DNA from 2 places in the Pseudoalteromonas sp. G5_S1_54_S4 genome. Region 2 is predicted to be linked to the other one. Evidence: predicted binding sites of a transcription regulator. Region 2 holds the regulator's gene; the other holds the start of a gene.
What was found. Region 2 encodes sigma-54, which starts transcription at its own class of promoters, with help from an activator protein. Its sites were predicted from a motif close to GTTGGCACGNNNNTNGNNT; they were not measured.
Positions count from the first base shown of each region.

Region 1: fliE (flagellar hook-basal body complex protein FliE) is a predicted target of sigma-54. The motif match lies at 3,212-3,230, and genes of this name have one in related genera.

Region 1 covers NZ_JBQKUL010000027.1:46,204-53,713, reverse strand. Annotated here, with positions in the region: gene ACTRWE_RS11630 (DNA-3-methyladenine glycosylase I) at 1-449, opposite strand, end outside; gene ACTRWE_RS11625 (sensor histidine kinase) at 579-1,691, shown strand; gene ACTRWE_RS11620 (sigma-54-dependent transcriptional regulator) at 1,688-3,112, shown strand; gene fliE (flagellar hook-basal body complex protein FliE) at 3,270-3,602, shown strand; gene fliF (flagellar basal-body MS-ring/collar protein FliF) at 3,623-5,338, shown strand; gene fliG (flagellar motor switch protein FliG) at 5,331-6,371, shown strand; gene fliH (flagellar assembly protein FliH) at 6,375-7,178, shown strand; gene fliI (flagellar protein export ATPase FliI) at 7,197-7,510, shown strand, end outside.
Region 2 covers NZ_JBQKUL010000048.1:14,025-21,534, forward strand. Annotated here, with positions in the region: gene ptsN (PTS IIA-like nitrogen regulatory protein PtsN) at 1-164, opposite strand, end outside; gene hpf (ribosome hibernation promoting factor) at 169-456, opposite strand; gene ACTRWE_RS15745 (RNA polymerase factor sigma-54) at 483-1,982, opposite strand; gene lptB (LPS export ABC transporter ATP-binding protein) at 2,317-3,042, opposite strand; gene lptA (lipopolysaccharide transport periplasmic protein LptA) at 3,039-3,578, opposite strand; gene lptC (LPS export ABC transporter periplasmic protein LptC) at 3,568-4,122, opposite strand; gene kdsC (3-deoxy-manno-octulosonate-8-phosphatase KdsC) at 4,119-4,670, opposite strand; gene ACTRWE_RS15770 (KpsF/GutQ family sugar-phosphate isomerase) at 4,671-5,642, opposite strand; gene ACTRWE_RS15775 (calcium/sodium antiporter) at 5,646-6,614, opposite strand; gene ACTRWE_RS15780 (ATP-binding cassette domain-containing protein) at 6,881-7,510, shown strand, end outside.

The sequences.
Region 1 (7,510 bases), on a different contig from region 2:
AACGTCGATGCCTCAGTAACTGCAGGGTAATCCGCAAGCGTCTCTAAATCGTTTACCTGAGGTTTATTACCAACAAATCGCCACTGATAATCACTAAAACTGCCAAACTCTTCTTGAATAGTAATAAAGCATTTTGCGTTATTAATTGTTGCGACAATTTTTAAGCGGTTGCGAACTATGCCCGCATTTTGCATTAATTTTTCTATATCGTGTTCAGTAAAGGCCGCTACTTTGTGTACATCAAAGTTTGCAAAGGCGTTTTTATAATTCTCACGCTTTTTTAATATGGTATACCAGCTGAGTCCTGCTTGTGCCGATTCTAATGTTAAAAACTCAAAAAGTAGTTGATCGTCATACACAGGGACGCCCCATTCATGATCATGATATTCTACATAGTCAGGTTTTGTTGTATCTAACCATGGACAGCGATACTGAGCTTCTTCTTTCATGCTTATTCCTTAGCGCGTCATTTTTACGGCACGTATTTTAACTGTTTAAATTGTTGATATTATAAGGAAATAATTTTGGTACATATTGTGCATTATCCAGTGTATCTACATTATTTTAGAGAGTTGATTATGGCCCTTGCAAGTGTGCTAAAACCTCAGTTTATTTCTGCTAATCAGTATAACCCATGTTTACTGCAAGAGGAGTATGTTGGTGAGTTGAGTGATTTGCGTCAACAAGCAAGTTGGCTCTCTCATCTGGTTGATACCATGCCTGCGGGCGTGATTGTACTTGATGGTAAAGGAATGATCGCTAAGGCAAACCAAATAGCTATCGATATGCTCGGCGAGCCATTAGAAGGAGAGAAGTGGTTTAGCGTTATTCAGCGCTCATTTCGTCCTCATCAAGATGATGGTCATGAAGTGTCGTTAAAAGATGGACGCTTAATAAAGCTCGATATTACTGCACTCGCGCCTGAGCCTGGGCAACTTATACTAATGACCGATTTAACCGAAACCCGACGCTTACAAAAGCGAGTCGCGCATATGCAGCGTTTAAGTGCCTTAGGTAAAATGGTGGCGTCTTTGGCTCATCAAGTACGCACACCGTTATCAGCGGCTATGTTGTATGCTGCAAATTTAGGCTCAAAACGCTTACCCGAAGCTTCTCGCGGCAGTTTTCATACTAAATTAATGTCACGTTTAAAAGATTTAGAAACCCAAGTAAACGACATGCTGTTATTTGCTAAAAGTGGTGATCAGCAAGTTGTTGAGCAAGTGTCGATGCAACAGCTACTAAGTGAAGTTAAAGCCGGTGCCGATGCTATGGTAGCGCTCAATGATAGCGAATTAAATGTGAGCTTACCTGAACCCGATATTGAAATTATGGGTAACAAAACAGCATTGGCAAGCGCAATTCAAAACCTAATTCATAATAGTATTCAAGTCATTGGCAGTGGTGCACAAGTACATCTTAGTGCTTTGCGTGATACGCAAGACCCTGATTATGTCCGCATTAGTGTTAGTGATAATGGCCCTGGGATTGACTTAGCGCAAAGCGAAAAAATATTTGAACCCTTTTATACCACTAAAAGTCAAGGTACTGGTTTAGGACTTGCCGTTGTAAGTTCAGTGGCCAGTGCACATCAGGGACGTGTTGAAGCAAACAACAACCCACAAGGGGGAGCAATTTTTAGTATGTTGCTACCTATTAGTGTCACATCTAAATTAGGGGAGTCACAATGAGTAACACTATTTTAGTTGTAGAAGATGACGCCGGACTTCGTGAAGCATTAATTGATACGCTTGAAATGTCAGGTATAGCCTGTATGGCCGCCAATAGTGCCGAGCAAGCCATGGTGCTACTAAAAAAAGAAGCATTTTCATTGGTGGTCAGTGATGTACAAATGGGCGCAATGAGCGGCTTGGATTTATTACGTAGTATTAAATTAAATTACCCTGATTTACCCGTACTAATGATGACGGCCTACGCCACTATTGATGATGCTGTAGAGGCTATGCGTTTAGGCGCGATTGATTATATGGCTAAGCCATTTGCACCAGAAGTGCTATTGAATATGGTGAGTCGTTACTTACCAGAAAAAGAAAAAGAAACAGACGGGCCCATTGTCGCCGATCCTAGTAGTATTCAATTACTCGAACTTGCTAATAAAGTTGCTCGTTCAGATGCCAGTGTGATGGTGCTTGGGCCAAGTGGCTCTGGTAAAGAAGTACTGGCGCGTTATATTCATGACAAATCAAAACGCTGTAATGAACCGTTTGTTGCGATTAACTGTGCTGCTATTCCTGAAAATATGCTCGAAGCCACTTTATTTGGTTATGAGAAAGGCGCGTTTACCGGTGCTATTCAAGCTTGCCCTGGTAAGTTTGAACAAGCACAGGGCGGTACTATTTTACTTGATGAAATCACCGAAATGGATTTAGGCCTGCAAGCCAAGCTGTTACGTGTACTACAAGAGCGTGAAGTTGAGCGTTTAGGTGGTCGTAAAACCATTGCACTGGATGTACGTGTGCTTGCCACAAGTAACCGAGAGTTAAAAGAAGCGGTTGCTGAAAACCAGTTCCGCGAAGATTTATACTATCGACTCAATGTTTTCCCACTGCTGTGGCGACCACTGTGTGAGCGCCCAGGGGACATTATAGTGTTGGCTAAACATTTGATTGAACGTCACTTAAGTAAAAGCAAAGAGCCAATGGCGTATTTAGATAGCAGTGCAGAGCAAAAACTGCTTAGCCATAGCTGGCCCGGTAACGTACGCGAACTAGATAACGTTATTCAGCGAGCATTAATTTTACGCAGTGGGAATAGTATTGATGAGCATGCTATTTTTATCGAAAATCTAGCTCCAACGCATTTTGTGGCAGAAACTAAAGCTGACATTGAGCCTGTAAAAAGTAGTCTCAGTAACGCTTATTATGATGAAAAAGCAGCGCCTGCAGATGAGCAAAAAAATGATTTGTTAGCCGTCGATACTGGTAGTTACAAAGATGAGCTTAAAGATAAAGAACATCGTATTATTTTAGAAACCTTGGCACGCTGCCAAGGAAAACGTAAAGAGGTCGCCGAAACCTTAGGTATTAGCCCGCGTACTTTACGCTACAAATTAGCACAAATGCGTGATTTAGGTATTTCCCTCCCAGCATAACCCCCATAAGCCCTAAGTTCAATCACTTGAATTTAGGGCTGTCAAAACTCTGACTGCTTAATTATTTTACTTAAAGCGTTGTTTTAATTGATTTTAATTTTTGGCATGTTTTGTGCTTTATTCTCTTTAAGAGTTTACTGCATTATCAGAGACAATTATGAAAATTCAAAACAGTGCTTTATTTCAAGAAATGCAATCAATGGCTGCAGAGGCCACACGTAGTAATCAAGTTAATAACTTGCCAACGCAAGTGCAATCAACCTCTACAGCACAGTTTGGTGACATGTTGAGTAATGCCCTTAATACAGTGCATGAACTTCAGCAAGACGCAGGGCAAAAAGTAAAAGCGGTAGAGAATGGCGACAGAAGCGTGTCACTTGCCGAGGCTATGATTGCTTCGCAAAAGTCTTCTGTGGCATTTGAAGCTACGGTACAGGTTCGTAATAAGCTTGTTGAGTCTTATAAAGAAATTATGAACATGCCTGTTTAATTAGGTAGTGGAGAATTATTGTGGCGCAATCTAATCAATCTACAGATCTGGCACTTGCTGATGGCATGATGGAGCAAAGTGAAAACGAAGATCAACAAGAGCAAAAATCAGGCTATTTCAGTGCCCTTGGCGGTGTTGATGTTTTACGTCAAATTACCCTGATTGTTGCATTAGCTATTTGTTTAGCCATTGCTATTTTCGTTATTATTTGGGCTCGTCAGCCAGATATGCGCCCTTTAGGTAAAATGCAAACTGAAGAGTTAATAGAAACACTCGACTTTTTAGATGCACAAAAAATTGACTACCAACTTGATGGCAATGTGGTCTCGGTGGATGAAACTGAATATCAAAATATCAAGTTATTGATGACCCGTGAAGGTTTAGATCAAGGGCCTACATCAGGTAGCGACATTATTATGCAAGACATGGGGTTTGGGGTAAGCCAACGTTTAGAACGTGAGCGCCTTAAACATGGCCGTGAGCAACAACTTGCCCGTACTATAGAAGAGCTAAATAATGTTACTCGCGCCAAAGTATTGTTAGCTATTCCCAAAGAAAATGTATTTGCCCGTAGAGAGAAAAAACCCTCTGCGACTGTTGTACTTACTCTTAAACGCGGTCGCTCTCTAGATGGCGAAGAAGTTGACTCGGTTGTTGATATGATAGCTTCAGCGGTACAAGGGCTTGAGCCTTCGCGCGTTACTGTGACCGATCAAAATGGTCGTTTATTAAATTCAGGCTCGCAAACCTCTTTAGCTGCACGCTCGCGTAAAGAATACGATATAGAACGTAAACGTGAGCAAGAATACCTAGAAAAAATCGACAGTATTTTGATCCCCGTGGTTGGATTAGGTAATTACACCGCACAAGTAGATTTAAGTATGGACTTTAGTGCGGTAGAAGAAACACAAAAACGTTACAACCCAGATTTACCTGCGGTAAGAAGTGAAACGACCTTTGAAGAAAATAATATTGGTGGCCTAGCGGTTGGTATTCCAGGCGCGCTGACTAATCAGCCACCAGTTAACTCAACTATTCCTGAAGATGCGATGGCGGGCGGTGCAGGCACTGCAACCTCACCGAGTAGAACTCACAAAGAAGCCACTCGTAACTATGAACTCGATACCACTATTTCACATAAGCGTCAGCAAACTGGAGTGATCCGCAGAATAAGCGTCTCTGTTGCGGTTGATTACCTGCCTACGGTGGGTGAAAATGGTGAAACAACTATGACGCCACGCTCGGTTGAAGCCCTGTCAAATATTCGTCGCTTGTTACAAGGTGGCGTAGGCTTTGATATGCAACGTGGCGATGCACTTGAAGTAGTGACCGTACCATTTGTTCGTGAAGACTCAGCGCTTGATTTTGAGTTGCCTTTATGGGAACAAGATTGGTTTATGAAAATGATGCGCTTAGTATTAGGTGCACTGGTTATTATTGTACTGATTTTAGCTGTCGTTAAACCTATGCTTAAACGCTTAATCTACCCAGATAATACACTTGAAGAATACGATGAAGATTCTCTTAGTTCAGGTGTTGATCTTGGTGACAGCACATTAGATATGCTAAATAATGACTTTGATTCTGCTTCTGTTGGCTTCTCAAGCGATGGTACACTACGCTTACCAGACCTACACGGCGACGAAGACTTACTCAAAGCGGTTCGTGCCCTTGTAGCCAATGAACCAGAACTATCATCACAAGTAGTGAAAGCGTGGTTAACAGAAGATGACTGATCAAGAACAAAAACAACTACCTCAAGCGTTTGATGTTGATAAACTTGATGGTGTAGATAAAGCCGCGATATTATTGCTGAGCTTAACTGAAGAAGATGCAGCGCAAATCCTAAAGCACTTAGAGCCAAAACAAGTGCAAAAGGTCGGTATGGCCATGGCGGCAATCGATGATTTGTCGCAAGCTAAAATTAGCGCGGTTCATAATTTATTTATTGAACAAATTCAAAGCTTTAGTACGATAGGTTTTCAGTCTGAAGACTTCATCAAAAAAGCACTTACAGCCGCATTAGGTGAAGATAAAGCCGCCAGCTTGATAGACCAAATAGTGATGGGTTCAGGCGCTAAAGGCCTTGATTCATTAAAATGGATGGACTCTAAACAGGTGGCTAACATTATTCGTAATGAGCATCCACAAATTCAAACAATTGTTCTCTCTTACCTAGAGCCTGAACAGTCGGCTGAAATTTTAGCGCAATTTCCTGAAAAAGTGCGCCTCGATTTAACCATGCGTATTGCTAATTTAGAAGAAGTACAACCGGCAGCATTGCAAGAATTGAATGAAATTATGGAAAAACAATTTGCCGGTCAAGCGGGTGCACAAGCTGCGAAAATGGGTGGCTTAAAAGCTGCGGCAGATATCATGAACTACCTCGATACCAATGTTGAAGGGCAGTTAATGGATTCAATCCGTGAGCATGACGAAGAAATGTCGCAACAAATTCAAGACTTAATGTTTGTCTTCGAAAACTTAATGGATGTAGACGACAGAGGCATTCAAGCAATCCTGCGTGAAGTGCCGCAAGATGTATTAATGAAAGCCATTAAAGGGACCGACGATGCCCTTAAAGAGAAAATTTTGGGTAACATGTCAAAACGTGCCGCTGAAATGCTCGCTGATGATTTAGAAGCTATGGCTCCTGTGCGCATTAGTGAAGTAGAAGCGGCGCAAAAAGAAATTTTATCAACAGCACGTCGCCTTTCTGATTCAGGTGAAATTATGCTTGGTGGTGGCGGTGGTGAGGAGTTCTTATAACCTATGAGTCACTCTAAAGGTCGCCCGTTACATGCAGATGAAGCTGATGAGTTATTAAAAAATTGGCCAATTCCTGATGTTGCTCCCGATGAGCGAAGCTTTCGCAATCGCTCTACGGCTTATGGCACACCCTTAGCCGAGCTATACCGTAAAGAAATAGCAAAAGAACAAGTAGAAGAACCGGAAGAACCAGAGCTGCCTTCATTAACTATGGTAGAGCTGGAGCGTATTCGCCAAGATGCCTACGAAGAAGGCCTTAAACAAGGGCACGAACAAGGCTATATAGATGGCTTTGACAAAGGCGTAACCGAGGGTAAAGAGGCGGGTTACAAAGAAGGTGTAGAGCTGGGTAAAACACAAGGCCAAGAAGACGTTAAACCCTTAATTGATGAGCAGTTGACCAGCCTGCGTGGCTTACTAGATAGTTTAAGCGACCCGCTTAAAAAAGTGGACGAGCAAGCAGAAAAACAGCTGGTACAGCTAGCCACTATGCTCAGTGAAGCGATTATTTATCAAGAAGTAAAAACATCACCTGATATTATTTTACATACTTTGAAAAAAAGCATTGATGCACTTAATGCAGAACAAGAAAAAGTTCGAATTCATCTTCATCCAGATGACTTAACGCTGATAAAAGCCAGTTATGGTGAACAAGCTATTGAAGATAATCATTGGCAATTAATTGCAGAACCCACTCTAGAGCGGGGCGGTTGTGAAGTTAAAACAACGTTATCATCTTTAGATATGACCTTGAAAACCCGTGTCAAAGAAACGTTGGATAGCTTTTTGCATAATAGTGGTATCTAACTTTTTTATTGGCGTGTCATGTCTGTGAGCGATACTTCATTAAGCGAACGCTTATCTCAATACCAACGACATATTAAAATTCCAGCGCCTGCAGTCGCGGGAGTTTTAACGCGTGTGGTTGGTTTAACACTGGAAGCCAAAGGTTTGCGCGCTCCGGTAGGCAGCCAATGTAAAATTGAAACAATGAACGGCTTTGTTGACGCTGAAATTGTTGGATTTAACGATCAAACTTTGTATTTAATGCCTAACGACCACATTTCAGGCGTACTTCCTGGTGCGCGAGTTATCCCCCAAGTTAATGACACAGGTTTGCCTGTTGGCATGAGCTTACT
Region 2 (7,510 bases):
CCAAGCTTTTCTCTTGCAGTTAATGCATTAAGAATATCTTGTTGTGTTAAATAGGGCAGCTTATTGTGAGCCAATTCACTGATAAATTCTAAAATTCTTTTTTTACTATTAAAAAGGACCGCAGCTTTACTGCAGTCCTGACAGATAAGTGAGCTTAGTTTCATAGTGTTAGTGTCGAGCAAGTTTCTCTTTGTGTTTAATTACTTGACGATCTAGCTTGTCAATGAGCGAGTCTATAGCGGCATACATATCTTGATGCTCAGTAGAGGCAAAAATCTCAGCGCCACTAACATGAACGGTTGCTTCAGCTTTTTGGTTTAGTTTTTCTACATCGAGAATAACGTGCACATTCGTTATGTGATCAGTGTGCCTCTGTAACTTCGAAAATTTACTATTTACGTAGTCTCTAAGCGAGTCGGTAATATCTACATGGCGACCAGTTAAATTCAGTTGCATAAACATTTTCCTCTTTGTTGTACGCCTTAAATCAAACTTTTACGTTGATTAGACGGGGGAATAGCTAGAGATTCGCGATATTTTGCAATGGTTCTCCTCGCTACTTTAATTCCTTGCTCTGCCAATATATCTGCAATTTTACTATCACTCAATGGTTTAGCTGAGTTTTCTGCAGCGATTAATTTTTTAATTAATGCACGTATTGCTGTTGATGAACATTCGCCACCATTTTCAGTACTTACATGGCTTGAAAAGAAATATTTAAGCTCAAAAATGCCACGTGGTGTATGCATGTATTTTTGCGTAGTAACACGCGATATAGTCGACTCGTGCATTTCCACCATTTCAGCCACATCGTTAAGCACCATAGGCTTCATAGCCTCAGGACCGTGTTCAAAAAAGGCCTGTTGCTGTTGCACAATACAGTTGGTTACTTTAAGTAGCGTGTCATTTCTACTTTCTAAGCTTTTTATAAACCATTTAGCCTCTTGTAAGTGCGAGCGAATAAACTGGCTATCACCACTTGATTTAACCGTACGCGACATAGCTGCATATTGGCTATTTACTCTGATCTTAGGCATGCTATCTGGGTTTAATTCAACTACCCAACGACCTTTAACTTTTTTAACCGACACATCAGGAATAACGTATTCAGACTCTTCTCTAACAATAGTGTCTGCCGGTTTTGGGCTGAGCGTATGAATCAACGTCATGATTTCTTTAAGCTCATCTTCTTTAAGCTTTGTTTTTTTCATCAACGTGCGATAGTCACGTGCAGCAAGTAAATCAATATGATCGGTTAAGATCATTTTTGTTTCGTTTAAAAAAGGTGTGTCTTTATCAAATTGATTTAGCTGAATACACAAGCACTCTTGTAAACTACGCGCGGCTATTCCCACTGGATCAAATAGTTGAATACGCTTTAGTACCGCTTCTATTTCGTCAAGTTCAACTTCATCTTCGCCGTCGTTTTCTTGGTTAAAGCTTTCTAATATTTCTTCACAGCTAAGGGTTAGAATCCCTGAGTCGTCCACAGCTTCTACAATTGCAATAGCTATCGCTTCATCGGTAGGACTAAACGGCGTCAGTTGAAGCTGCCACATTAAATACTCATGCAGCGTTTCAGTCGAAGAGCCTTGATAAATAGATTCATCTTCTGGCATTGGGCCCGATGAAGAGGCAGGCGCAGCGCTCATATATTCATCCCAAGTAACATCCATAGCCATATCATCGCTAATGGTGTCTTTGGTCATTGCTTCGCCGCTATCTTGCTCATACTCGCTAGGTTTATCGTCAGCTGAGGCACTTAGCGTTAAGTCATCGTTATCGGCTTTTTGTTCGTTTTTACCTGCAGTGTCTTCGCTGTAATCGTGTTCTTCAACTTCAAGCAAGGGGTTGCTATCGAGCGCTTCTTGAATTTCTTGCTGGAGATCCAATGTACTGAGTTGCAATAAGCGAATTGCTTGTTGCAACTGTGGAGTCATTGTAAGTTGCTGGCCCATGCGCAGCTGTAATGATTGCCTCATGTATCTCTAACAATCCTTTTAAATTACGGTCTGTTGACCTTTACGGATTAAAATTTGTTCAAACTAGGGGCGGTTTAATTGCGGCGCGAGGTTTGTAACCTAGTGGGCTAAGTCAAAACCGAGCAACAAAGAGTAAATCGTCCCTAGGCAGAACCCGAAGGGCTGCGCCTGTTTGGCATTGATGCTGCGTTATCGCCTATTTATGGGGAATACCACACCACATAGGCTCTGCCTTGCCTAAATACCAAACAGACTGCTGCAAATTCAACCTTGAAAGGTCAACAGACCTAAGTATGATTAATCTTAGCAGATGCTTAGTGGAATAACACACATATTAGAGCTTGAACTGCTCGCCCAAATAAACATCGCGTACTGTTTTATCGTTTAATACGTATTCAGGAGTGCCTGATGCAATTAACTCCCCATGAGAAACTATGTAGGCTTTTTCACAAACATCAAGTGTTTCGCGCACGTTATGGTCTGTAATAAGTACGCCAATGCCACGGTTTTTAAGATGCTCTATAATCTTTTTAATATCTAATACTGAGATAGGATCAACCCCCGCAAAGGGTTCGTCTAAAAGGATAAATTTAGGGTTTGCTGCTAACGCGCGAGCAATTTCTACGCGGCGACGTTCACCACCTGATAAAGCCATACCTTGACTATCGCGGATATGCTGAATGCTAAATTCATCAAGTAAATTATTTAAGGTATCTTCGCGTTGTTGTTTATTTAATTCTTTACGTGTTTCTAAGATAGCCATTAAGTTTTGATAAACAGTCAGCTTTCTAAAAATAGACGACTCTTGCGGTAAATAACCAATCCCTAAACGCGCTCGGCTGTGCATCGGTAATAAAGTAATATCTTTATCATCAATTGATATTTTGCCTTTATCGCTAGGCACAAGGCCTACAATCATATAAAAAGTGGTGGTTTTACCTGCACCATTAGGGCCAAGTAACCCCACAATACTGCCAGCTTCAACCTCTAGGCCAACGTTTTTTACAACTTCACGACCTTTGTAGCTTTTAGCTAATAGCTCTGCTTTTAATGTGCTCATGGTTGGCCTTTATCATCTTCTTTTTTATTTTCAACAGGGACTAAAATAGTGTGTACACGGTCTGTTGAGTTTTCGTCTTTTTCTGCGCTAATTAACTGCTGCTCGATATCGTAAGTGATACTTTTAGCTGTTATTTTTTGACCTGCTTGAGCAATGCTTGCATCGCCGATTAAGGTTAAAAAACGCAGCGACACATCGTAACGCACTTCATTAGCACTGGCACTCATTATGGTGCCATCAGCTTGTGTTTCTTCAAAATATGCAGGGCTGCCTGTGGCAATTAATAACTGTTTGTTATCGCCTAGGTCATCGCGTTTATGCACTTCTAAACGGTCAGCTGTGATACGGCGATTACCATGAATAATTTCAACATTTTTCTCAAAAATGCCTACGTTTTCTTTTAATTGACCTTCTTGCTTATCTGCACTAATTGAAATTTGATTAGCAGCGGGGGCTTCAGCAGGTTTAGCACCATTACTGTTAAAAGCAATTAATAGTGAGGGAACAATTAAAATTTTAAATAGGTTATTGGTCATAATATAGGGTTCGCGTATGGTTAATAAGTTTAATCACCTCGGTTTTTAAATCGGCCTCAAGGCCTTTACCTGTGATTTTTAAATTAGGTCCTGTAATAACGACAGGCTGCTGTGATTGCATGGTTAATAGTTTTATATCAACATTGATGGTCTGGGCGGTGATCGTATCGATCATGGCGTTATCTACTAAGTTTTGAGCGGTTACATTACCTTCTAACACCAGTTGACGGTCGTCGTAGAGGGTGGCTTCATCGGCGTTAATACGCCATGTTTGCTGATCATTGTATAAAGTGAATATAGGCTTTTCAAAAAAGGTAAAACCGAGTTGTTGATACAACTCCATTTTTACCGCAGTTATCTTATGGCTCACTTTACCTTGTTCATTATAAGCCGTTTGTTTTAGCTCAATAGCGGTATAATCAGGCTTAGCAATAACTTGTGTTTCTTCGCTTGCAGTAATATCAACCTTAGTAAAATAAGGATACCAAAGCCAAACCATACAGCTTATGAATAAAACGCTCAGTATAATGCGCGCTACATTCATGAACTCGTTCCTTGGCTGGTTAGTGGCTTGTTATTTTCGAGCATAAGTAAGTCTGTCAGCTCTCTTACCGCACCAAAACCGCCTGGCAGTTGAGTTACATAATGTGATAAACGTTTAATAAGTGGATGAGCATCGTTTACGGCAACCGCAAAACCGACTTGCTCCATTACTGGCATGTCTGGGCCATCATCACCTATATAAGCAATTTGCTCATCGCTAAGCGCTAACTTTTGTTTTAATTCTTGATAGGCTATGAGCTTGTCTTCTTGGCCTTGGTATATATGTTGTACGGTTAAACTGCTCATGCGTTGCTGCACTATATGAGAATGGCGCCCAGTGATCACGGCTACTTCAAAACCGCTGTTAATCAGGGCTTTGATACCAAATCCGTCTTTGGTGTTAAATGCTTTGAGTTCTTCACCTTGGTTTCCAAGGTAAATACGGCCATCAGAAAATACACCATCAATATCACAAATTAATAGCTTTACTTTTTTTGCGCGCGCCTTTGCATCATCACTTAGCGGTTGATAGAGATCTTCAAATTGCATTTATAGCACTCCCGCTTTAAGTAAGTCTTGCATATTTAGTGCGCCAATCGGTTGATTATGCTCATTAATTACAATTAAACCATTAATACGTTTTTGTTCCATAATATTTAACGCTTCAGCCGCGAGCATCTCTTGCGTGGCTGTAGTACACGACTTGGTCATCACAACATTAATTTCAGTGCTATGAATGTCAATACGTTGCTCTAAAATACGGCGTAAATCGCCATCGGTAAACAGGCCTGATAATTGCTGGTCACTATCAACAATAGCGGTCATGCCGAGTCCTTTGGCCGACATTTCAATTAAGGCATCTTTAATCGTTTGCGTCTCGTTAATGATAGGCGTATCAGCACCACTGTGCATAACATCTTTAAGAGTTAAGAGTAATCGCTTGCCTAAGCTACCACCAGGGTGCGATAGTGCAAAATCATCAGCAGTAAAGCCGCGTGCTTCTAATAATGCCACCGCCATGGCATCACCCATAGCGAGTGTGGCAGTGGTACTTGCAGTAGGTGCTAAGCCCAATGAGCAGGCTTCTTGTTCAACTTTAATACACACATGCACATTTGCCAATGTTGCCATGGTTGAGCCTTGGTTGCCTGTCATGGCAATCATTTTGGCACCAATGCGCTTTAATACCGGAATAATATTAAGTACTTCGCTGGTTTCACCAGAGTTTGAAATGAGGATAACCACGTCATTTGCTGTGATCATTCCTAAATCACCATGGCTTGCTTCACCCGGGTGAACAAAAAATGCGGGGCTGCCGGTACTGGCAAGAGTGGCGGCTATTTTGTTACCAATATGGCCTGATTTACCCATGCCAATAACAATAATACGACCTGAGCAGTCATACATTAATTGACAGGCTTGGTTAAAGCTTTCATTAACGTATTGTGTAATATCGCTGAGTGCTTGGCGTTCAATCTCTAGAACACGTAACCCTTGTTGAATAAAGTTTAGCGTTGACATGGGCTATCCTACTTGACTAAAAATATAACCTTGGTAAATCATAAATGCGACGATGAGCAAGCCACCTTCTATTCTATTGATACGTCTTTGACCTCTAAAGTTCAATGACATAGCAATTAGCGCCAAGGTTGCGCCAATCATAATAATAACATCACGGTTAGCTACCGAAGCATCGATAACTGATGGATTAATTAATCCTGCCAGCGGTAATACCGCTAAAATATTAAAAATATTCGAACCAACTATGTTACCCAGCGCTAAGTCATCTTCATTTTTAAGTACACCTGCAATTGAAGCTGCAAGTTCAGGTAAGCTGGTGCCTATAGCAATAATAGTCAAACCAATCACCAAGTCACTTAGGCCAAAATATTTTGCAATATCAACGGCTGAGCCAACTAAAAAGTGTGAACTAACCGGCAGTAAAATCATACCCACTACCAGCCAAAAAACAGCTTTTTTGGTTGGTACATTGTCAGGTACTTCGTCACAGGCTTCGCTCACAAACGGATCGTCTTGGTTTTTAGCTCGCAGTGAGACAAAAATAAGTCCGCCAATAAAAACAACAAAGCCAAATAATAAGGCTGCACCTTCAAAAAATGAAAAATAGTTATCTGAAAAAATATACCAAGTTGCAATGGAGACCAGCAGTACCAGTGGTATTTCACGTTTTAACGTACTTGAAGATACTGATAAGGGTCTTAAAAGGGCGGTAATACCTAAAACTAATAAGATGTTAGTGATGTTTGAACCAACTGCATTACCCACGGCAGTATCGGTTTTATTTGCCAAAGCTGCTGAAGCCGATACCATCATTTCAGGCGCTGAAGAGCCCATAGCTACCACGGTTAAACCTACAATTAGCGTTGGCACGCCAAAGTTTTTAGCCAGTGCTGCTGCACCATAAACAAACCTGTCTGCACTCCATACGAGAGCCGCAAAACCAAGAATTAAAATGACAAACGAGGTAACCATTGTGATAAGCCAATTAATGTAAATTCAGATAGCGCGAATAGTAACAAAAGCCACCATAAAAGTATAAATAAAAGAATAAGGTGTAATACATTAGGCGGTTATTTTAAGTATTCTTTGGCGCTTTTTTATCGAAATTTTAAGCCAAAGTTAAGGCTGCTTGAATCAATCTTATAACTGTTTTTGCGACACTATTACAAAATCTTACGAATTGTTTTTTCCATATTGGTTAAAAAACCCTTAAAATAGAAATATGAGAGAGTATTGTTATGGAGAGCGACTTGTCGCAATCAATAGTAGAAGTCAAGGATGTTACCTTTTCTAGAGGCGATAGGGTCATATATAAAAATATGAGCTTTGACGTACCTGAGGGTAAAATTACTGCCATTATGGGGCCAAGCGGAATTGGCAAAACCACGATGCTACGCCTAATAGGTGGCCAGCTTAAACCAGACTCCGGTGATATTTTATTTAAAAACGACAGCATTGTCGCTATGTCGCGCAAAGAACTCTACGCGGCACGTAAACGCATGAGTATGTTATTTCAAAGCGGTGCCTTATTTACTGATATGTCGGTGTTCGATAACATTGCATTCCCCATTCGAGAGCACACGCAACTCAGTGAAGATTTAATCCGTTTAGTGGTATTAATGAAACTACAAGCTGTTGGCTTACGTGGTGCTAAAGATTTAATGCCTTCAGAGTTATCTGGCGGTATGGCACGTCGTGCAGCTTTGGCTCGCTCTATAGCGCTTGATCCTGAACTTATTATGTATGATGAGCCTTTTGCAGGACAAGACCCTATTTCAATGGGGGTTTTAGTTAAGTTGATCAAATCTTTAAACGAAGTACTTGGCTTATCTTCTTTAATTGTCACGCACGATGTGACAGAAGTAATG